2 regions of the Paenibacillus sp. JT22N15 genome follow, and region 1 is predicted to be linked to the other one. Evidence: a T-box and tRNA genes for the amino acid it is inferred to sense, from the RefSeq annotation. Region 1 holds a T-box; the other holds one or more tRNA genes.
What was found. The T-box of region 1 lies ahead of leuS (leucine--tRNA ligase). A T-box ahead of a tRNA ligase gene usually reads a tRNA of that ligase, here a tRNA-Leu.
Positions count from the first base shown of each region.

Region 2: it encodes a tRNA-Leu, which carries the amino acid that the T-box ahead of leuS (leucine--tRNA ligase) is inferred to sense. The anticodon was not compared.

Region 1 is NZ_JBXENV010000001.1:188,368-191,770, forward strand. Features, by position in the region: gene leuS (leucine--tRNA ligase) at 1-1,448, opposite strand, end outside; T-box leader at 1,528-1,743, opposite strand; gene lplA (lipoate--protein ligase) at 2,018-3,013, shown strand; gene AC50X8_RS00790 (VanZ family protein) at 3,100-3,403, opposite strand, start outside.
Region 2 is NZ_JBXENV010000005.1:155,399-158,801, reverse strand. Features, by position in the region: gene AC50X8_RS11485 (SEC-C metal-binding domain-containing protein) at 1-232, shown strand, start outside; gene AC50X8_RS11480 (pyridoxamine 5'-phosphate oxidase family protein) at 404-826, opposite strand; gene AC50X8_RS11475 (ribonuclease H-like YkuK family protein) at 1,107-1,697, opposite strand; tRNA gene AC50X8_RS11470 (tRNA-Leu) at 1,749-1,833, opposite strand; tRNA gene AC50X8_RS11465 (tRNA-Glu) at 1,841-1,917, opposite strand; tRNA gene AC50X8_RS11460 (tRNA-Trp) at 1,943-2,015, opposite strand; tRNA gene AC50X8_RS11455 (tRNA-Gln) at 2,025-2,098, opposite strand; tRNA gene AC50X8_RS11450 (tRNA-His) at 2,103-2,178, opposite strand; tRNA gene AC50X8_RS11445 (tRNA-Glu) at 2,181-2,257, opposite strand; gene AC50X8_RS11440 (hypothetical protein) at 2,481-2,714, opposite strand.

The DNA of each region.
Region 1 (3,403 bases):
TCAATCGTGTTGACCCATTCCGTAACATTCGCAAGCGGTGATTCCCCTGTACCCGAAGGCTTAATCGCATCAACATCCGGCAGCAGCAGCGGAAGCTGGTCCTCTGGTACTGGCTTCATTGTGCCATCCTCCAGATGAAGAATCGGAATCGGCTCGCCCCAATAACGCTGGCGGCTGAACAGCCAATCGCGCAGACGGTACGTCACTTTGCCATGGCCGCTGCCTTTTTCTTCAAGGAAGCTGATCATTTTCGCAATCGCTTCTTCATTATTAAGCCCGTTCAGCAAATCGGAATTTACGTGGGCACCGTCGCCAGTATAGGCTTCTTTGGAAATCTCTCCGCCTTGCACGACCTCCACAATCGGCAATTCGAACTGTGTGGCAAATTCCCAGTCGCGCGTATCATGGCCTGGAACCGCCATAATCGCACCTGTACCGTAGCCTGCCAGTACATAATCGGCAATCCAGATTGGCGTTTTCTCGCCATTGACCGGGTTAATCGCATACGCACCCGTGAATACGCCGGATTTTTCCTTCGCCAGATCAGTACGCTCCAAATCGCTCTTGCGGGAAGCTGTCAGCTGGTAAGCCTCAATAGCCGCCTTTTGTTCCGCTGTCGTAATTTGGGCAACCAGCTCATGCTCAGGCGCAAGCACGCAATAAGTGGCGCCGAACAAAGTATCCGGACGCGTCGTAAACACGACAAGGTTCGCGTCATGGCCCTCAATAGCAAACGTCACTTCGGCGCCTGTAGACTTGCCGATCCAGTTGCGCTGCATATCCTTGATGCTTTCCGTCCAATCAAGCTCCTCCAGATCCTCCAGCAGGCGCTCCGCATATTCGGTAATTTTCAGTACCCATTGGCGCATTGGCTTGCGTACAACCGGATGATTTCCGCGTTCGCTTAGTCCGTCAATGACTTCTTCGTTGGCAAGCACAGTTCCCAGCGCTTCGCACCAGTTAACTGGAACTTCAGCAACATATGCAAGGCCTTTGTTGTACAGCTGGATGAAAATCCACTGCGTCCATTTATAATAATCCGGGTCAGTCGTACTAAACTCGCGATCCCAATCGTAGGAAAAGCCGAGCGATTTGATTTGACGGCGGAAGTTGTCGATATTTTTAAATGTAATTTCACGCGGATGCTGCCCTGTATCCAGTGCATGCTGCTCTGCAGGAAGGCCAAATGCATCCCAACCCATCGGGTGCAGGACGTTAAAGCCGCGCAGACGCTTGTAACGCGACACGATATCCGTTGCCGTATAACCTTCCGGATGACCGACGTGCAGGCCTGAACCGGATGGATAAGGGAACATATCGAGTGCATAAAATTTCGGTTTGCCCGCTTCTTCCTTCGTAGCGAACGTCTTGTTCTCATCCCAATATTTTTGCCATTTCGGCTCTACTATCAGCGGATTATAGCCTTGCGGTTGCTGATCTTGACTCATGAATGTTTCCTCCTTAAGCTTGGTAAAGCAAAATTTCAGCGGCTCCATGCAAAAAAGCTCCCGCCCCTAGCGTATGATCGCTAGGGACGAGAGCTGTCTCCCGTGGTACCACCCTAGTTAGCCCCCGGACATGCTTTGCCGAGTGCTCACTTGTTGCCTTTAACGCAGGCCTTACGGTACGCTTGCGCGCACAGCTCCAAGGTGAGATTCATATCGCTGCAGGTCCGGCTTGCACCATCCGCCGGCTCTCTAAGCCATGCCCCGCGATACTACTGTTCCTTATCAACGCCATATGTGACATTTTAAGAATTAGTTCCGATTATAATGAAGCTTTGACGCGATGTCAAGGGACAAGCCTCTAAGTTGCTCCCTTTTTATCCCAATACACTCACTTCTTGCATGCTTAGATGAACGATGCTTGAACGTCAGTCATTTTTTGCGAGGAACCGCCTTTCTCCTTGCGGGTGAAAAAGCCGCTCTCATTTATCCATGGCATTTGCCCCAAGGAGGGGTATAATAGGAGCAGCAAGCTTTTGCAACCCATTACTATTTTCGGAGGAATCGTTATGATGCGTTTTGTAAGCAACAACCATATAACAGACCCTGCGCTTAATTTGGCGCTGGAAGAATATATTTTACGGTCGCTGCCGCCGGAGGACGATTATTTACTGTTTTATATTAATGAGCCTTCCATTATTATTGGCAAAAACCAAAATACGCTGGAAGAAATCAACCCGCGCTACGTAGAGGAAAACAACATCCATGTCGTGCGCCGGCTGTCCGGCGGCGGAGCCGTATATCATGACGAAGGGAATTTGAATTTCAGCTTCATCATGAGCGACGACGGCCAATCCTTCCATAACTTCAAGAAATTTACCGAGCCGGTCGTGAAAGCACTAGCCGCGCTTGGCGTTCAGGCTGAGCTTACGGGCCGCAACGATATTCAAGTAGGCGAACGTAAAATTTCCGGCAACGCACAATTTTCAGGACGCGGCAGAATGTTCAGTCATGGCACCTTGCTGTTTGATTCCGAAATTGAAAATGTCGTATCGGCTTTGAAAGCGAATCCTGAAAAATACGTGTCGAAAGCGACAAAATCGATTCGCAGCCGCGTAGCCAACATTTCCGAGTTTCTGGCAGAGCCGATTACAATTGAGGAATTCCGCCAAAGCGTGCTTGCTTCCATTTTTGAAGGCAGTGAAGAAATCCCTTACTACGAGCTGTCCGAGGCGCAATGGGCGGATGTCCGCGAGCTGGCACAAACGCGCTATCGCAGCTGGGATTGGAATTATGGCCGATCTCCAGCATTCAATATGCGCCAGACGAAGCGGATCGAAGGAGCTGGAACGTTCGATGTACGTCTGCAAGTTGAGGAAGGTCTTATTGCAGATGCCGCCGTATATGGCGATTTCTTCGGTCGTGGCGAGAGCAGCGAATTTGCCAAGCAGCTCATCGGTCAGCGTTATGAAGCTGCTGCACTCGGCAAGCTGCTCGGCGAGATCGATTTAAGCTATTATTTCGGCAAAGTAACGAAGGAAGACTTAATGGGCTTGATTTTCGAATAAAAATAAACAGCGCCCCGGCCTTCTCTTATTAAGAGAGTCCGGGGCGCTGTTTCTGTCCCCTGATGTCCCCCGATAGAATGGAATCATCAATAGGTTCTTTGAATGCCTCTTTTGCCAACTGCCAGCTTCCGAAACCAGAAAACAATGCCATAGCCAAGAACAACAGCTGCGCTGTTCATGAGAATATCATCAATGTCGAAGCTGCCGCGCCTCGTAAGCATTTGCAGCACTTCCAGCAGCGTAATAAACAGCACAAACGACAGCAGCACCTTGCCCAGCCGCCAGCGAAAAACAATCGGAAGCGCCAAGCCAAAGGGTACAAATACGACAATATTACCGCCCATATTAATGATCCAATCGATAAAGGGCATATGATGAAAGTTCGTTACA
Region 2 (3,403 bases), on a different contig from region 1:
CGCGGCTTTGGAATATTTGATTTGCGAAATTCAAAGCATTCCAAGCTCGAAAGCCGAGCTTGCCGAGAAGTACAGCGTATCCGTATCTACTCTATCGAAAAAATGCACCGAGCTGACCAGCTTCTTTATGGAGCAATATGCAGAGCTGCAAGCGGAGCAGCCTGAAGCTGCAGCCGCTGGCGATGCTGAGCGCGCGGAGCAGGCGCAGCAGGAAGAGCTTGTGAAGGCTTAAGCAAGGGCCCCCGGATTTCGGCTTAAGCAGCCAGCTGTTTCACTTCTAGCTACGGATCGTCTATTGCAGCAAAAGAGCCCGCCGCCTTCACATGAAAGTGAAAGCAGCAGGCTCTTTTCGTTTGTTTTTTTCCTGTGCATAGCTCTAGTTAATTGCTAGCGTTATTTGATGCTATTGCAGCCACACCTTGGTCTCGCCACCGTCGCTCGAGTATTCAATATACTCCGGGAACGTTTCTATAATAATGTATTCCGGATCGTGAGGTCCATCAAACCACTGCTTAAAGTTTTCATTCCATAGCTTCTCACGCAGCTTGTCGTCCGCACATAACTCGGCACGAGCCTGAATTTGAACAATATCGGTAGATGGCTTGCCATCGTATCCGACAAGAATGTGAACATTCGGGTTAGCCCGCAGCTCATCAACCTTGCTCGTATCGCGATTTGTCGCCAAATATAAGTTAAGTCCATCATGGAAAAGTGCCATATAACGCACCATCGGCTTATCGCCATTTACGGTAGCAAACGAGCAAACATGGTTCGCTTGCAGCACATCAATAATTTCCTGCTCCAATTGTTTTGTTGTATTCGGCATCGGTATCTCTCCTTTAAAGGTTCATCTTTTGCCAGACTTTCTGGCATCGCGCTTGCCATAGATTACCCCTTTTGCCGTTTTTTTAATCGGAGCTCTGTTTTGGTGTTATTCCGGTTTTATGTAATAGACAGCATGGCACCGTTAGATAAGCTGCTTTTCTTTAGCCTCCAACCAGCGCCAGCCGTATAGCAAACGTGCAGAAAACGTACATCAATCGTAAAGCAGACGCATGAATACGCCTGCTTGTTTTTAATCAAGAATATTTATGTTTTACTATTATTTATATTTCAACGACATCATTTGCCGTGAAGCGGTAAGGCTTCTTGGAATGCCGATTCGCATAGGAAGAAGCGACAATTGCTTCCGGTTTCAGACGAGCTTTCATCCCCATAGCTTCCACACGCAGTACCATTTCCGCCACATAGGCAGCTGTCTTGCTGACAGCCGGATCGGTTCCGGCATCGACGTCAATATACGCTTCAAAGGACGCGCCCTTGTAAACAAAAGGAAGCACAATATCCTCCATTTGCGCCCTGCGTTCGCCACCGAAAAACAGCGCTACCTCCTCGCTATATGACGTCTCCAGCGACAGCTTCTCCTTAATGGATTTCAGTTCCCGCGGAATGACGACCTGCCGATAGCAGGCCCATGCCCCTTTGCCCTCACGCTGGATAACGACGCCGGTAATCATCGTCGTATGTCCTGCATGCACCTGGCAGTCGGTACCGATCATGAAATTGTAATTTGCATGTGGATCAAGCGACATAAAACGGACAATGCGATCATGCACCTGCTCCAGATTTAGGCGTCTTTCCGATACATTGTGAAACTCCATGTCGTGAATCAATTGAAGATGTTTTCTTATTTTCATCATCGTCACCTGTAAAGCAATTAGGCTTCTTCCCTTCTTTAGTTGGATTAGTGTGCTTCAAGGGACTCGAACCCTTAGTTGTCCAATGAACAGCGGATTTTAAGTCCGCCGCGTCTGCCAATTCCGCCAGAAGCACAAAGTGATGGTGACGCATGGGGGATTCGAACCCGCCGTATCCACGAGTGAAAGTCGTGTGGCTTAGCCGCTTGCCGAATGCGCCTTAATTAAATAATCGCTTTTTAAAACAAGGGGCGCGGGTATCGAACCCGCCTCATTCGGATTTGGACTCCGAATCGCCTGCCTTGGACATGTCCCCCTCTATCGAATTGGCTGCCCCTCTTGGAATCGAACCAAGACGCACGGTGTCAAAGACCGTTGCCCTACCGTTAGGCGAAGGGGCATTATTGGGGAGATTAACCGGACTCGAACCGGTACTTATCAGGACCACAACCTGACGTGTTTGCCTTTTCACCATAATCTCCATGGTGACGCATGGGGGATTCGAACCCGCCGTATCCACGAGTGAAAGTCGTGTGGCTTAGCCGCTTGCCGAATGCGCCTTAATTAAATTACTACTGAATCAAACCAAAAAAGGAACGTTTGTTCTTATTTTTGCAATAAAAAAACTACTTTCTCCCTCTCGGCTCCGCCTTGCCTCCTCGACTTCAGCCTACTTCAGCTAAGTTACGAGAAAACACAAACGGACCACTCACCAAGGGTGCAAGTAGTCTTCACGTATACAGATAATGAATCATCGGAATTATTCTACCCCGTGCTTCAAGATCAGGCTGCCGCTTCTCCCCCTTTGTTCAGGATGGAGCAGTCCGGCTGCGATACGCAAAAACAACGAATATTCGGTTCGATGCAGGCAACATGTAGGTTTTCATTCATCTCTTCTAAAGCTGGATGCTGCTGTTCATCCGCCTGATGCTTAACTGTTCCGCTCTGCACTTGCTCATACTGATGTAAATCAAGCTCCGCTTGCCAATTCATAAGCTGTTCTGCTGTGTTTTTCATTTCCTGCACCTTCCTTTCCTCTTCGTTATTGGTCTCGCAATGGAATCGGCTTACCGATCACGCATTTCACTTCAATGCTTTAACGCTTTAATTCATGTTCGACTTGATGCTTCTCATACTAGCATATCGACTTTTAACAAGTCAACCCTTTTTATTTCAAAAAATGAAAATAGTTTATATTATTGATTTTATTACCTTATATTCATGAATGACACACGGAAAATCGAATCATTTTTCGTTAATGAATGATTTTCTCCATCTGAAATATTCCTTTAGCAAATAAAAAAAAAGGACTACTGCTCAGCGGCAGTAGTCCTTCATCTCCCCTTCAATAGCCTACCCATCCAGGGGCTCAGGCGAATACCTGGTTCCCTTCCGGTTGGCGTCGAAAGCATATAGGAGAAAGGCTGCTGCACGGGCTGTTCGCATTTTCGGCCTGCACAAAAAGATGGCTGCTCTGTTCAGAGCCCCACGGTTGTTCAAGCTTGCTATCATGATTGAATAATAAAATGGTTAACATGCGCCGTGCACTTCCTTTCCTTCGATTGATTATGTTAAATGGATTAAGTTAATATGGAGTCAACAACATCCGTTAATATTGCATTTAATCCTCGTCAATTGTTTCCCATCTTATAGCAAATAATCCTATGCTGTCAACAGTAAATATTTATTCGACTGTATAAAGGATA